3 regions of the Cupriavidus sp. 05N38 genome follow, and region 1 is predicted to be linked to each of the others. Evidence: predicted binding sites of a transcription regulator. Region 1 holds the regulator's gene; each other region holds the start of a gene.
The links. The regulator FliA, encoded in region 1, starts transcription of late flagellar genes. The targets are predictions, from matches to a motif close to CTAAAGTTTNNNNNNNNNNNGCCGNTA.

Region 1 (4,914 bases):
CGCCAGCGCACCGCTCCTTGCCTGGATGCACCCATGATTCCTCGTTTCCGGTCCGCCGTTGCGCGTGCCCTGCTCTGTGTGCTCGCCGCCGGCGGCGCCCTGTCCGGCAGCGTCCGCGCAGCGCCGCCCTCGCCCTTTGCCGAAGACCCGGTGCGCGTCGCGGTGGAGCGGTTCCTCGAACGCCAGACCGCCGGGCTGCCCGGCAAGGCCAGCATCCAGGTCGTGCCGCCGTCGGGCGGCCGCGCACCGGAATGCACCCTGCCCGAACCCTTCCTGCCGCCGGGCGCGTCGCCCTGGGGCCGCGTCTCCGTCGGCGTGCGCTGCGGCGGCGAGCGCCCGTGGACGCGCTACGTGCAGGCGCGCGTCGCGGTGGTGGCCGATTACTACGTGGCCGGCCGCAATTTCACCCCCGGCGAGCCAGTAGACCCTTCTGACCTGGAAGTGCGCCAGGGCGACCTTTCCAACCTGCCGCGCGCGGTGGTGACCGACCCCGCGCAGATCGCGGGCGCCGTGGCCGCCAGCCGCATCGCAGCGGGTTCGCCGATGCGCACGGATCTCCTGAAGAAGGCCATTGCCGTGCGGCAGGGACAGAACGTGACGGTGGTGGTCGAGGGGGATTCCTTCCAGCTCAGCAGCGAGGGCAAGGTGATGGCCGAAGCCGCGGTCGGCAGCAATGTGCAGGTGCGGCTCAAGAGCGGCCAGGTGGTCAGCGCGCTGGTGCGCAATGGCGACACGGTGGTGCTGCAGCAATAGGCTGGCGTGCCTGGGTAGCGCAACGGTCTCATGAGACAATGGCGCGCAGCGCTGCAGGATGTGCAGCCGGCATCCCAAGACCGGCGTCCGGCGGGCAGCGTGGCCGGACGGGTCCGTGAGCCGGGCCGGATGGACCCGGGGCGGCCCTAAAGTTCTGCCGCCACCGTCCGATAAGCCAGAGGTACCCAGCAAGGAATCACCGTGAAGATCAATCAGACCACCTCCTCGAGGCCGGGCGACGCCGGCGACGGTGCAACGCGCAGCGTGGCAGGCACCCCCGCCGGCCCGGCCGCCGCCCCGGAAACCCCCGGCGTGCGCGTCAGCCCGCTGGGCGCCCAGGTGCGCGAAATCGGCGCGCGCCTGGTGGAAGACCAAGACGACGACATCGATACCGCCAAGGTGGACGAAATCCGCCAGGCCATCGCCGAAGGACGCATCAAGATCGACCCCAGCAAGATCGCAGACGGTCTGCTGGCGTCGCTGCGCGAACTCAACGGCGGCGCCTGACGCTCGACACCGGCGGCAAAGCCAACCCACGACACTTAGGCAAGCCATGAGCCAGTCCCTGATCCAGAACCTCGCCCGGGAAACCGAGCTCTCCAAGGAATTCGCCGCCGTGCTGGGCGAAGAGCGCGCCATGATCAAGGCGGGCGACTACCAGGCGCTGGTCGGCCTGCTGGATCGCAAGGTCGAACTGGCCGGCTCGCTGCAGACGCTGACGCGCACGCGCGAGGCGCAGATGGGTGCCATGGGGATTCGCCTCGGTGCGGGCGGCCAGCTGTTCGGGCGCGAGATCGTGCCTGCCGTCGAGACCGCATGGCGCGACCTGCTGTTCGCCGCGCGCATGGCGCGCGATGCCAACGCCGTCAATGCGGCCGTGGTGGATGCGCATCTGGAGTTCACGCAGGAAGCCATCCTGGCGCTGCGCCACCGGGGCGAGACGGGCACGTTGTACGGCAAGGACGGGCGAACCCAGCAAGGTCCGCAAGGCGTCAGCCTGGCGGCGGGCTGAACCGGTGTCTTGTCGCCACGGGCTTTCGCAAGCCCGCGGCGAAATGCAGGAAAGACCGAACGAACAAAAAAAGCGGCTTCGCTCCCGGCAGGGAAGGCGAAGCCGCTTTTTTTTGTTCGGGCGCGGTGGCGGAGCCGGTGGCTTGAGGGTTGGAGCCTGAGGCTTGAGACTTGAGGCTTGAGCGGCTGCGGGGGCTTGGGAAGCGGCGCCCGGGCGGAAAGGCCCGGGCCGCCGAATCCATGCACCTGCGGTCTTACCTGTACCCCACCACCACTTGTCCCGACTGTCCCTGCAGGACGGGCGTCAGCGCGCCCTTCCCCGGTACCTGGAACGCGAACACGAATCCCCTGCCTGCGTCATCCCCGCTGAAGGCATCGGTGAGTCCCTCCGCCCCCGGCAGCAACACGCAGCGCTGCGCATTGCAGAGATAGGCCTGCAGATCGAGCGGCGGCGTGCGGGTAAAGCTGTAGCGCCACCGCACGGTGGTGATGGCGCCCTCGGCCTGCGGCAGATACCCGGTCGGGGTGATGGGCGCGGACATGGTGCGCAGGCCCTTGCCATACAAGGCGGGGCCACTCACGGAAGCCGACCACGAATGCAGGGTAGGTCCTGCCGGCGCGGCCCAGCCGTGGCTGCAGCATGCGGCAATGGCCGCCACGGCGATATGGCGGGACCTGGCTTTCATAGCAGCCCGCGCAGCTGCGAACGCAGGCGCGTGATGGCCTGGCTGCGGATCTGGCAGACGCGCGACTCCGTCACCTCGAGCACGGCGCCGATCTCACGCAGGTTCAGCTCCTGGTCGTAGCACAGCGACAGCACCAGCTTTTCCCGCTCGGGCAGTCGCTCGATGGCGCGTATCAGCGCTTCGCGCATGCCGCTCTCCATCAGCACGGTGAGCGGATTGCCGTCGTCGCTGACGCTCAGGTGGCGATCCAGGAAGTCTTCTTCGCCGGAGCGTTCGAAGTCTTCGTAGTGCAGCAGCTGGCAGCCATAGACCTCGTTGAGCAAGGTCTGGTATTCGTCGAGTGGCAACTCGAGCTCCTGCGCCACCTCGGAGTCCAGCGGCGCCCGGCCGAGCGTCTGCTCGAGGCCGCGCACGGTACGCTCGATGCGCCGGGTGAACTGGCGCAGGCTGCGCGATTGCCAGTCGTTGGCGCGCACCTCGTCGAGCATGGCGCCGCGGATGCGCTGGCTGGCATAGGTCTCGAAACGCGCACCGTGCGTATCCTCGTAACGCTTGGCGGCGTCGAGCAGGCCGATCATGCCAGCCTGGATGAGGTCATCGAGCTGCACGCTGGCCGGCAGCTTGGCCGCGAGTTGCAAGGCGATGCGACGCACCAGCGACGCATGCGCGGTCACGGTGTCAGTCTGTTCGAGCTTTCCCTGAATCGTATACATGGTGGAATTCTCGTGAGTCCTAGCTGGCAGGCCCGGCGCTCAGGCCAGGGCCGTGGCCGGCGGCGCCAGCGGCGCGGCCGGAGGGGTTGAACGGGCTACGGCTGGTGAAGGCATGGGAAGCGGCCAGCCGGCGATGCCGACGGCAAGACGGCGCAGGGCGGCAGTGGCCGGCGCCGCCGGATACGCTTCGACCACGCAGCGGCCAAGCGCCGTGCTGCGCTCGACCAGCGGATCGTGCGGCAGGCTGCCGGCAGGACTCGCGTCCACGCCGAGATACTGGCTGGCGGTGCGCGCAAGATTGCCGAGCACGGCGCTGGCGGCGGCGTCGCTGGCGGCGGCATTGACGACCAGGTGGAAACGGCGGCAGGCGTAGAGGTGGTTCAGCTGCTTGATGCAGGCATAGGCGGCCTTGATCGATGCCGGCTCGGCACGCAGCACCACCACCACGTTGTGCGCCATGCCGGCCACCTGCGACAGGGCGCCCTCGGCATCGCTGCGGGCATCGCTGAGCACGGTGCGGTAGCCATTGAACAGGCCCAGGTCGCCCGTGGCCTGCGGGCTGCCGGGCAGCACGCCGATGGTGCCCGCGGGACGTTGCCCCAGCGCGGCCTCCAGCGTGAGCGCACCGCCCAGCACGGCGGCCAGCGTGCCCTCGGGCGCCGCGCCGGCCAAGCGGGTGGCGCGCGCGCCAATGCGGTCTTCGTCGATCAGCAGCACGCGTTCACCCTGCATGGCGAGCGCATTGGCCAGCCCGAGCGCCACCGTGGTGGCACCGGCGCCCGCATCGCTCGCGACCACCGCGATGCGGCGCGTGGCACGCGGCGCCAGCATGCGCCGCAGGCTTTCGGCCTGGTCCAGGGCAAGTGAATTCACGTTTTACTCTCCCTGCACCTGCGCCAGCGCCTTGAACATCCGGCCACCATCGACGAAGCCGTCGGGCTCGGTGGCGGGCGCGGCCGGTACGGTCGGCACGGCAGGTGCGGCACGGCCATTGCGCGCGGGGTAGTTCTCCAGCACGTCCAGCAGCGCCAGCAGGCGGCCCATGCCTTCGACCAGCACGGCAGCATTCGGGGTCTGGCGCGCCGGCGCGCGCGCGGACAGGCGCGCCAGGAAGGCCGCGGCTTCCGTGTCGCCGGCCTGCTCCAGGCGCAGCGCGGCCACGGCCATCTGCAGTGCCAGCAGGCGCGCGCATGCCTGGTTTTCCGCCTGCGCGGCATCGTTGGCGCCGTCCTGGCGTTCGCCCTGGCCGAGATGGTCGAGCGCATGGCGCAGTGTGCGCAGGTGCGCCTCGCCGGCTTCGGCCCAGCGTGCCCAGCGCGCCAGTTGCGCGCCCTCGGCCAGCAGTGCGGGCTCGCACAGCAGGTATTGCACGGCCAGTGTCTGGCCGTTTTCACGGTCGACCAGGCGCGATACCAGCAGGCCGGCCTCGGTGCCGCCCTCGCTGCCGCGCGTGCCGCGCACCTGGCTTTCGAGCACGCGCACCGGCGCTTGCGCGATCCACTGCACGGCATCGCGGCCGCGGTACTCGATCTCTTCGAAGGCATGGAACGTCAGCGTCTCGGCCAGCGCATCGACCTTCAGCGCAACGCCGTTGCTGGCGACGCGCGTGGTCTTGCGGGTGGTGGTCAGCCAGCGCTCACCTGCCTGCTGCCAGCGCGCCAGCGTGGCCGCGGCCGGCATGGTGTCCAGCACATTGACCACGGTACGCGCGGCGGCGATGGCGGCGCCCAGGTTGGCGGCGTCGGTTTCCC
Region 2 (4,914 bases), on a different contig from region 1:
GAGCGGGAGCCGCGGCGTGCGCGGGTGCGCCACCGGCGGCTTCGTGCGCCAGCTGTTGCAGGACGGCGCAGATACGCGCCAGCGTTCCCGGATCGGGTTCGGTACCGTTACGGTAGGCGTTGAGCTGATCTTGCAACACGTCCTTGGTTTCCAGAAAGGTGTCGATGATGGTGCGGGACAACGCGAGTTCCCGCCGCCGCGTGCGGTCGAGCAGGTTCTCCAGCAGGTGCGTGGTCTCGGTCAGGGCGGCGAAGCCGAAGGTTGCCGCGCCGCCCTTGATGGAGTGGGCCGCGCGGAAGATCGCGTTGAGCTCTTCCGCGTCGGGGGATTCGAGATCCAGCCCGAGCAGCAGCTGCTCCATTTCCACGAGGAGCTCCTCCGCTTCCTCGAAGAAGGTCTGGTAGAACTGTGTGATATCGATATCGACAGACATAACCGTCCTGGCTCACTGAAATTCGCTGCGAAGACCGCCGCCGGCATGGCGGGCGGACTTCATTGAACACTGCCCTTGCCGGCCGGGGCCGAGGCGGGGGCCTGTGCCGCCTTGCCCTGCGCCGTTGCCGGGGCCGAAGCCGCCTTTGCCGCGGCGGGCGCCGAGGCGGCCGCCAGGCCTGCCTGCATTTGCTCGCCTGCCTCGCCTGCCTTTGCCGCCACCGAGACCTCGGCGGCGCTGGCATTCTCTGCCTCGATCCGCGCCTGCGCGCGCTGGTTGAGCACCACGATGCTGATGCGTCGGTTCACCGGCGCCAGCTCGTCCTTCTTGTCCAGCGGCATGGTCGCGGCCAGGCCGATCACGCGCAGCACCTTGCCTTCGTTCATGCCGCCACCGATCAGCTCGCGCCGCGAGGCATTGGCGCGGTCCGAAGACAGCTCCCAATTGCTGTACGTGCGCTCGCCGTTCGAGTAGTTGGCCGCGTCGGTATGGCCGGACAGGCTGACCTTGTTGGGCATCTCGTTGAGCACCGGGCCGATCTCGCGCAGGATGGTGCGCATGTACGGCTCCACCGCGGCACTGCCGGTGCGGAACATCGGGCGGTTCTGCGTATCCAGGATCTGGATGCGCAGGCCTTCGCTGGTGATGTCCAGCAGCAGCTGCGGGCGGAACTGGCGCAGCACCGGATTGTTCTCGATGATCTGCTCGAGGCGGTTCTTGAGCGCGCGCAGACGCTCGCCTTCCCTGCGCTCCCTGGCCTTTTCCGTGGCGTCYTCAGGGGTCTTGCGCACTTCGGCGTCCTGCCGCGTGATGTCGAGCCCGCCGCCGGGAATCACGCTGGAGGAAAGACTGCTCTTGTTCCCCCCCGCTATCGCCACCTTCAGCGGCGTGCGGAAATACTCTGCCAGCTGCACCAGGTCCTTCGGCGTCGACGCACGCAGCAGCCATAGCACCAGGAACAGGGCCATCATCGCCGTCATGAAGTCGGCGTAGGCGATCTTCCAGCTGTGGTTACCGTGCGGCTTGGCGTGTCCGCGAGACTTGCGGACGACGATCGGGCGCATATCATGGGCGCTGCTCATCGCTGTAGCTCCTGCCGCTTAGGTGATGCTCTTGACCTCGCGGACGTGGTCGTCCAGCTCGAGGAAGGACGGGCGTTCGCTGGAGTACAGCACCTTGCGGCCAAACTCCACGGCCACCAGCGGTGCGTAGCCATTGAGCGAGGCCAGCAGCRTGACCTTGATGCACTCGTACATCTTGATGGATTCGGCCACCTGGTGCTCGACCCGCGCGGCCAGCGGCGAGACGAAGCCGTAGGCCAGCAGGATGCCGAGGAAGGTGCCGACCATGGCATGGGCGATCAGCGCGCCGAGTTCCGCCGGAGGCAGGTCGGCCGAGCCCAGCGCATGCACCACGCCCATGACGGCGGCAACGATGCCGAATGCGGGCAGGCCGTCGCCGATGCGCGCCAGCGCATGAGCGGGGACTTCTGCTTCGTGGCGGTAGGTCTCGATCTCGTGGTCCATGAGGGCCTCGATCTCGAAGGCATTCATGTTGCCGTTGACCATCATGCGCAGGTAGTCCGTGAGGAACTCCATCATCGCGGGGTCGGCGAGGATGCGCGGGTACTGGCTGAACACGCTGCTGGCGGCCGGATCCGCGATCTCCTTCTCGAGGAACAGGATGCCTTCGCGGCGGGCCTTGGACAGCAGCACGTAGAGCAGTGCCATGACTTCCATGTACAGCGCCTTGCTGTACTTGCTGCTGCGGAACAGCGTCGGCAACGCACGCATGGTGGCCTTGATGGCCTTGCCGTTGTTTGAGCTGATGAACGCACCGACAGCCGCGCCGCCGATGATGACAAACTCTGCGGGTTGATAAAGCGCGCCCATATGGCCGCCGGTCATGGCATATCCACCAAGCACCGCCACCATCACGACAACATAGCCAATTACAACTAGCACGATCGATTCCCCGTCAGTAAAACACGCGTCAGGCATGCACAAGGGCCGCTTCTCCGGGAGAGGAGGAAGGACCGCTTGCCCTGGCAAGACCCAGCAACCACGTACGCCGCCCCCGGACTCCGGGATCCGGAGCCCTGAAGCCCTGCAGTCCTATGGATTAACGACTTGAGACGGCAAGACTTGAAGACCTATTGATACGGCATTGATGATCTTCCAACGCGAATATCGACAATCCGGTGAATAAGCTTGAGTTTTCTCGCGAGTTCCCGCGATGGCCCGTGCGCGGCGTGGGTACGCTTCAGGGTGTGCCACGGGTCGTGCGCGCGAATGCCGTACCTGTGGCATCCGCGGCGCACGGCCGCAGGATTCCCGCGGGCGGGCCGGGCAGGAACCCTGCCCGGGCCGTCCGGGGATGTCTCTACCGAATCGCCTCAGTCAGGCAACGACTTGCGTGGGAGCGACGTCCTTCGGGAGCTTCTTGGCCTTGCCGGCGCGCGACGGCGGCCGGCACAGGCTGCATACGAAGTTCGCATGCGGCTCGTAGGCGTGTGTCACGAACTGGCCGCCGCAGCACGTGCAGCTGGAAAGCTGCAGCATGTTGCTCTCGAAAAACCGTACTAACGTCCATGCACGGGTGAAACTTAAGACAATTTCACTGCCGAGTAGCGAGACGTGCTCGAGATAGAGCCGATAGCTCGCCACCACCGCGCGGATGCCGGCGGTCTCGCCCTGCTGGACCATGAACTGATAGGCCGAGAAGAACAGCGAGGAATGGATGTTCGGCAACCAGGTGGTGAACCAGTCGGTCGAGAACGGGAGCATGCCCTTGGGCGGCGAGGCGCCGCGCAGCTCCTTGTAGAGGCGGATCAACCGGTCGCGCGAGAGCGTGGTCTCGGCTTCGAGCACCTGAAGACGGGCACCCAGGCCGATCAGCTCGATGGCGAGCTGGGTCTGGTTGGCGTCCTGCAGCACGCTCTTGCGGTTTGGGACTGGAGTGGCCGTGAAACTCCGGGCGGGCTGGGCCTGCAGGAGCGCGGTCAATTGAGCGACTCCACGGGCTGCCGTGCGAGCAGGATCGCAGCATGGATCTGCTGCATATCATGGCTCTTGGCCGTATGGGTGAGCGTCGACAGCAAGGCATGGTCGTCGAACCGGAAACGGCACAAGACCATGTTGGACGCTGCCAACTTGACGAGCTGGGCCGGTGTCAGCTTGGCGAGGATGTCAGCGATTTCCTTGCTGACGCCGAGCCTGAACATGGCTTCCAGATGGTTTTCGCGCACCAGGCGTTGCGCGAGCAGCAGATAGGCGAGATTGACCTCCCTGATCTCCTGGAGAACTTCACTGCTTTCCAATTTTTCCCCGCTACCAAAAACCCTTCGACCGCTTGTCCGGCGCTTACCCGCAGCCGAAGGCTGAAGGCGACCAGATCGTTTGCTTGCGTGTTCGACGGGTACTGCGTACGACTAAGGAACTGCGCTCGGTCAGACTTATCTCAAACGTTACAAGTGTTACAGAGTGTAAGTAGGACTGTGAGAGTTATATCGGCAATTGGACCAGACTGCCAATCCCCCCTTACGTTGGGGTAAGCAAATGTCGCATGAAACATACATGGGACACGAAGTTTGTAACAAGTCACAGATTCGTCATGTGATTTGCATCAAATCTGTTACTGGTTTGTAACAGAGGAAAACGTCTAAAATGCGCCGGACGCCACCCGCCGCAGGGTGCAAAATGCGCCCCCCGAGGCTTGTAGTCGCATTCCTCTATTGACGCGAAAACGCTCATTGCAGTAGTGCGCGCCGCAGCCATGCGGCCACCCGCGCAAACAGGTCGTCGGGCTCCTCGCGGAACAGATGCGGGCAGGTCTGCTCCACCTGCTCCATGACGCGCTCGGCCTCCTCGGCACTCACCGTGCCGTAGTCCATGGCCAGCGCCAGCAGCGCGCGCAGTTCGCCCAGGCGGGCGCGTGCCGCGCCCGCTCCGCGCTCGGTCTGCACCCGGTACAGGACGTCGTAGGCGCGGCTGCGCAGGCTCTCCGCCACGCGCCATGCGGGCGTCTGCATCTGCTCCTCCAGCGATCGGATATCAACCGCGGAGCCGGCCAGCTGCGACGCCAGGGGCTCGGTGAAGGCCAGGTCCGCCCCGGCGTCCTCCAGGATCTGCTCAGACCACTCCCGGGCGTGCGCGAGGCGCTCCTGGGGCGTCCATTCGTAGCGCACCGCCAGGCCGTAGCCGAAGCGCTGCGCGTCGCGCATGAGCGTGGCCATGGCGTTGGGCAGCTGCTTGTTGAAGACGCGCTTGGCCCATGCGTACTCGCCCCCCGAGAGCAGCCGCGTGACGGCGCGCTCGGTCAGCGGGCCATCGTGGTGGAGCAGGCGCGCGCGCAGGAAATCGTCATAGTCCGGCGGCGTGAATTCGTGGTCCAGCCCGGTGGAGAGCTTGACGAAGTGGTCGAACTCGGCGCGGAGCTTGGCGGCTGTCTCTGCGGACAGCGCGAGGGAGATTTCCGTTGTC
Region 3 (4,914 bases), on a different contig from region 1:
GGCAAGTTCAGTGAGCTTGTCGAAATAGGGCGCCTGGGCCGCCGGCAGCGTCGCCACCAGCGCGCTGCGCGCGCCGTCGAATTCGCCGCCCTGCAGCTGGCGCAGCACCATGTCGAGCTGGCCGTTATACGCCTCGCGCGCTTCGGTCAGGCGGCGGTAGGTTTCCCGGATCTCCGGCCTGGCGGACTTGGCGAGCCATTTGCCGAGTTCGTCCAGCGTGGAACCCATATCCTGGCGCAGCGCGCCGATCTTCTCCGCGTTGCGCCGCACCGCGACCGGGTCCTCGTTCAAGGTGGCGTCGCGCACGAGGATACCGATCCATAGCGCGTCCTGTTTGACGCGCTCGATATCCATGACCTTGAACAGCCGCCCTTCCACCGTCACGTGCATCGATTCGTTCATGGTGCGCAGGGACACCACGCCCACGACAGCCACCGCCACCAACGTCAGCGTCACCACCGAAAACGCCACCGTCAGGCGCGCCCCAATGCCAAAGTTTCGCAACCAACGCATCTTCCCGGCTCCTTTTTGCTTTTTCATCGCGCGCGGCGCACTCGCTCCAGACAGGCTTCCGGATCGACGCCGCATCGCGGGCTTAACGGCAGGGGACCAGACAAGCTTGAGTACATTTGCGCGTTTTGCGCGAAGAAAGCGAAAAACGCGAAGATACGCGGAGATATAGGGGGAGAAAGACCGGCAATTCAGGGAATTGGCAGCGTGCGTCCTGTCGTCTAATGGCGGCAGGCACTTCGATGTGCTGCCATCGGGCCTCGTGCCCGGCGGCATGCCAGACAAGAAAAGTGGGCGCACAAAAAAAGAAGCCCACGCGCGGGGTGCTCGTAGGCTTTCCAGGACTGCTAGGAACCGAAAGGTTCAGTAGCGAATATAAACCTGCTTACATGAGGTGTAAATCCAATTTCTATCAGGGATATCTCGGATAGGAAAAAGTGCCTGCTCTGCCACTCCTTGTGGCGCATGGGTGGCACCGGATGCTTCAGCAAGCAGGCCAGGGCCGTGTCATCGCCAGCAACCCCATGCTGCACAGGGGTTGCGGGCCTGGCCGGCGTTGGGATTTGCCCCACAAGTGAACATGGACATATATTCACCTATTGTGATGCAATCGGTTTTTTAGAGGTAAACCTCTAGGCTAGGCGCGCCCCCCAACCGTCCATATTTGTAAAATTTTGTTACTCTCGCCCCTGAAGTATTCCCCTTCTCTTCTGGCGGCGCCGCTCGCCACCGATTGCGAGGCGGTATTGGACCCCCCTCCCGCGCACATACCGCGGCTGGCCGCGATCCATGCACCCCGCCCCCCGGCCAGCATCGAGAGCGGATGTTTCATCCCCAGTTCCGCCCAGGCCGGGCCGCAGCCCGCGCTCAGCAGTGCGTCATACCTCAGTTGCCCACGCCTGGTTATCGAATCCCTGCCAGCCGCCAGAACCCGCGCGGGCTCTTCCGGAGAAGTTGTGAACAAGAAGGAAACCAGGGTGGACCGCCCTAGCCGGAAGCTGCAGCACCAGCAACTGTCCACCCACCGTGCGAGCCGCAAGCCGGTCATCGTGCACCTGTCCAGCGGCATCCGCCTGCATGGCGTGATCGTCGCCGCCGACAACTATATGGTGCTGCTGGCCGAATCGCCGGACGATCCGGTGCCCCAGGTCGTCTACAAGCACGCCATCGCGGTCATTACGCCCGCCCACGCACCGGAAGCCATGGCCAGCGTGCCGGGCGCGGAAAGCTCGCCGGAGTTCGTCAGCCTGTATACGCCCCGCACGCGCAAGCGGCGCTAGAGATATGGCGAGGATGACCAGGCGTGGCGCCGCCAGGGCCCCGGCCACGCGCCCCGCCGCGCCAGCCGGAGCGCGCAAAGAAACTTCAGGGCACGACCGCAAGATCACACTAAACCTTTTCCGACGCTGGTCGATAACCCTAGCAACGGAGGCACTACACGCACTGCAACGCAGTCAGCCAACGTTACACGGCAGCCGCCGGACTGTGTAAATCACTGCAACTAGGAGTCGTACCATGTCGTCGATCATCAATACCAATTCGTTGTCTCTGATGACTCAGAACAACCTCAACGCTTCGCAATCGCAACTGAACACCGCGATTCAGCGCCTGTCGTCGGGTCTGCGCATCAACAGCGCCAAGGACGATGCCGCCGGCCAGGCCATCGCCAACCGCTTCACCGCCAACATCAACGGCCTGACCGTAGCGCAGCGCAATGCCAACGACGGTATCTCGATGGCGCAAACGACGGAAGGCGCGCTGACCGAAGTCAACAACAACCTGCAACGTATCCGCACGCTGGCCGTTCAGGCCGCCAACGGTTCGAACTCCGCCTCCGACCTGAAGTCGATCCAGGATGAAATTACGCAGCGCCTGGCTGAAATCGACCGTACTTCGCAACAAACCGACTTCAACGGCGTCAAGGTCCTGTCCTCGTCGGCAAAGGCCCTGAACATCCAGGTTGGCGCGAACGACGGCCAGACCATCTCGGTCAACCTGTCGGAAATCAGCTCGAAGACCCTGGGCCTGGACAGCTTCAGCGTGACCAGCACCCCGAACAAGGCTGCTACGGTTACCGACCTGAGCAACGCAGTGACCGCCGGTACCGCCACGAAGATCAGCTCGAGCCTGTACCAAGTCACGACCAAGAACACCTTCGCCTCGACCGACCAGGTCCTGGCCAAGCTGCAAGACGGCGACACGGTTGCTGTGGCTGGCGGCAACACCTACACCTACAACTCGAGCACCGGCAACTTCTCGTACAAGGTGACCACCGCTGCTTCGGCAGCCTCGCTGTCGAGCTCCAACCTGCCGGCATTCGGCCAGGCAGCCGGCACGTACACCAACGCCAGCGGCGCATCGGTCCAGTTCAAGGTCGACAGCGCAGGCAAGCTGACCGCCGCTGACGGCGTCACCACCCTGTACGACGACGGCGCCGGCAACCTCACCACCAACAACACTGGCGGCCTGTCGCAAGCAACGCTGGGTGGCGTGTTCACCAACGCCGGCTCGGCTGCCGCTGGTGTCGCAAGCGTGCAAGTCAACGGCACCACCTACACCTCCGCTGCTGGTGGCAATGTCACCAACAACGCAGCAGCCAGCAAGAACGACGTGGCAGCTGCAGTGCTGGCAGGCGGCTCGGGCAACGCGACCACCGTCACCCTGGGCAAGACCAGCGGCCTGACGTCCACGATCAAGCTTGACGGCGCTACCGGCAAGGCAGACGGCGCCAACGGCGCGACCTCGAGCTACGTTGATGCAAAGGGCAACCTGACCACGACGGCCAGCTTCACCACCAACTACGCTGTCGACACCACCACCGGTGCCGTCACCGTGGCAGACAACAGCGCCAGCCCGGCCGCCGCAACGGATCCGGACATCAACGCGAAGATCGGCGGCGCCGCCTACATCGACGCAGCGACCAACGCATTCACCACGAGCACGACCTCGTCGTCGGGTTCGGGCACGACCGATCCGCTGGCCGTGCTGGACAAGGCGCTGCAGACCGTCGACAACCTGCGCAGCTCGCTGGGTGCAGTACAGAACCGCCTGGACTCCGTCATCTCGAACCTGGGCACGACCGTGACGAACCTGTCGTCGTCGCGCTCGCGCATTCAAGATGCGGACTACGCAACGGAAGTGTCGAACATGACCCGCGCGAACATCCTGCAACAAGCTGGTACCTCGGTGCTGGCGCAGGCTAACCAGTCGACCCAAGGCGTGCTGTCGCTGCTGCGTTAATTCGTAACTGCTTCGCTGAAGCCGGCATTCGTGCCGGCTTTGGCATAACGGGCCTCGAGTGTTTCCCCAGGGCCGCGGCCCTGGGAAAGCATTCCAACCTCCGACTTCCGAACCGACATGGCCGAATCCTTCCCGATCCCGTCCGGCATCCCCGCCATTCCCGCCATGCCGGCCAGCATGGCGTCGGGCGGGGAAACGATGCGCGCAGAGGCCGGCATTGCCGCCACTGCCGGCAGCGAGGATTCGCCGGCGAGCACGCCGCAGGAACAACCGGGCGGACTGGATGCAGCCGTCAAGCGGCTGACCCAGGTCCTGCGCATGGCATCGGTCAGCGTAGAGTTCGAGATCGATAGCGATTCGCACCGCATCATCACGAAGGTGGTGGACAAGACCAGCGGCGAGGTGATCCGCCAGATCCCGACCGAGGAAGTCATCAAGATCGCGAACGCCATGCAGCAATTGCAGGGTCTGTTCGTGCATCAGACCGCGTAAGACCGCGCAAGACAGCACAAGACCGGACCCGACCCAATCAAGCTATACCTGGAGAAGCAGTCATGACAAGCATTTCGAACCTCGGCGTAGGCTCAGGCCTGGATCTCAGCTCGCTGCTGGACCAGCTCACCACCGCCGAGCAGGCTCCGCTGAACGCGATCAAGGCGCAGCAAGCCAGTTCCCAGACCAAGCTTTCGGCCTACGGCACGCTGCAGAGCGTGCTGGGCGCGTTCCAGGCCGCTGCCAAGCAACTGGCCGACCCGAGCTTCTTCAACGGGACGACCGCGACCTCCAGCAACACCGGTGTCCTCACCGCGACGGGAGGCAGCAAGGCGACTTCCGGCACCTACGCCGTCAACGTCTCGGCGCTGGCTCAGGCCCAGTCGCTGGTCGCCGCCGGCCAGGCTTCCCAGACCGCGGCGCTCACGACCGGCACCATTCACATCGACTTCGGCACCATCACCGATGCCGCCGGTGGCAGCCTGGACAACAATGCCGCCAGCCCCACCTACGGCCGCTACAGCAACGCCACGTTCGCCGCCACGGCGGGCTCGAGCGGGATCGACATCAAGATCGACAGCACCAACAATACGCTGCAAGGCGTGAGCGACGCCATCAACAAGGCCAACACCGGGGTCACCGCCAGTATCGTCAACGACGGCTCGGGCACGC

Region 2: motA (flagellar motor stator protein MotA) is a predicted target of FliA. The motif match lies at 2,556-2,582, and genes of this name have one in related genera.
Region 3: AC1DK4_RS09955 (flagellin N-terminal helical domain-containing protein) is a predicted target of FliA. The motif match lies at 1,900-1,926, and genes of this name have one in related genera.

What each region holds. Positions count from the first base shown of each region.
Region 1 is NZ_JBFTNF010000105.1:11,343-16,256, forward strand. Features, by position in the region: gene flgA (flagellar basal body P-ring formation chaperone FlgA) at 34-753, shown strand; gene flgM (flagellar biosynthesis anti-sigma factor FlgM) at 955-1,260, shown strand; gene AC1DK4_RS38415 (flagella synthesis protein FlgN) at 1,307-1,765, shown strand; gene AC1DK4_RS38420 (flagellar protein FlhE) at 2,019-2,450, opposite strand; gene AC1DK4_RS38425 (RNA polymerase sigma factor FliA) at 2,447-3,163, opposite strand; gene AC1DK4_RS38430 (MinD/ParA family ATP-binding protein) at 3,203-4,036, opposite strand; partial or broken gene flhF (flagellar biosynthesis protein FlhF) at 4,040-4,914, opposite strand, start outside.
Region 2 is NZ_JBFTNF010000102.1:10,860-15,773, forward strand. Features, by position in the region: gene cheA (chemotaxis protein CheA) at 1-433, opposite strand, end outside; gene motB (flagellar motor protein MotB) at 493-1,515, opposite strand; gene motA (flagellar motor stator protein MotA) at 1,534-2,397, opposite strand; gene flhC (flagellar transcriptional regulator FlhC) at 2,833-3,438, opposite strand; gene flhD (flagellar transcriptional regulator FlhD) at 3,435-3,752, opposite strand; gene AC1DK4_RS38190 (DUF4088 family protein) at 4,182-4,914, opposite strand, start outside.
Region 3 is NZ_JBFTNF010000010.1:151,555-156,468, reverse strand. Features, by position in the region: gene AC1DK4_RS09965 (methyl-accepting chemotaxis protein) at 1-513, opposite strand, end outside; gene AC1DK4_RS09960 (RNA chaperone Hfq) at 1,467-1,790, shown strand; gene AC1DK4_RS09955 (flagellin N-terminal helical domain-containing protein) at 2,026-3,750, shown strand; gene AC1DK4_RS09950 (flagellar protein FlaG) at 3,868-4,242, shown strand; gene fliD (flagellar filament capping protein FliD) at 4,305-4,914, shown strand, end outside.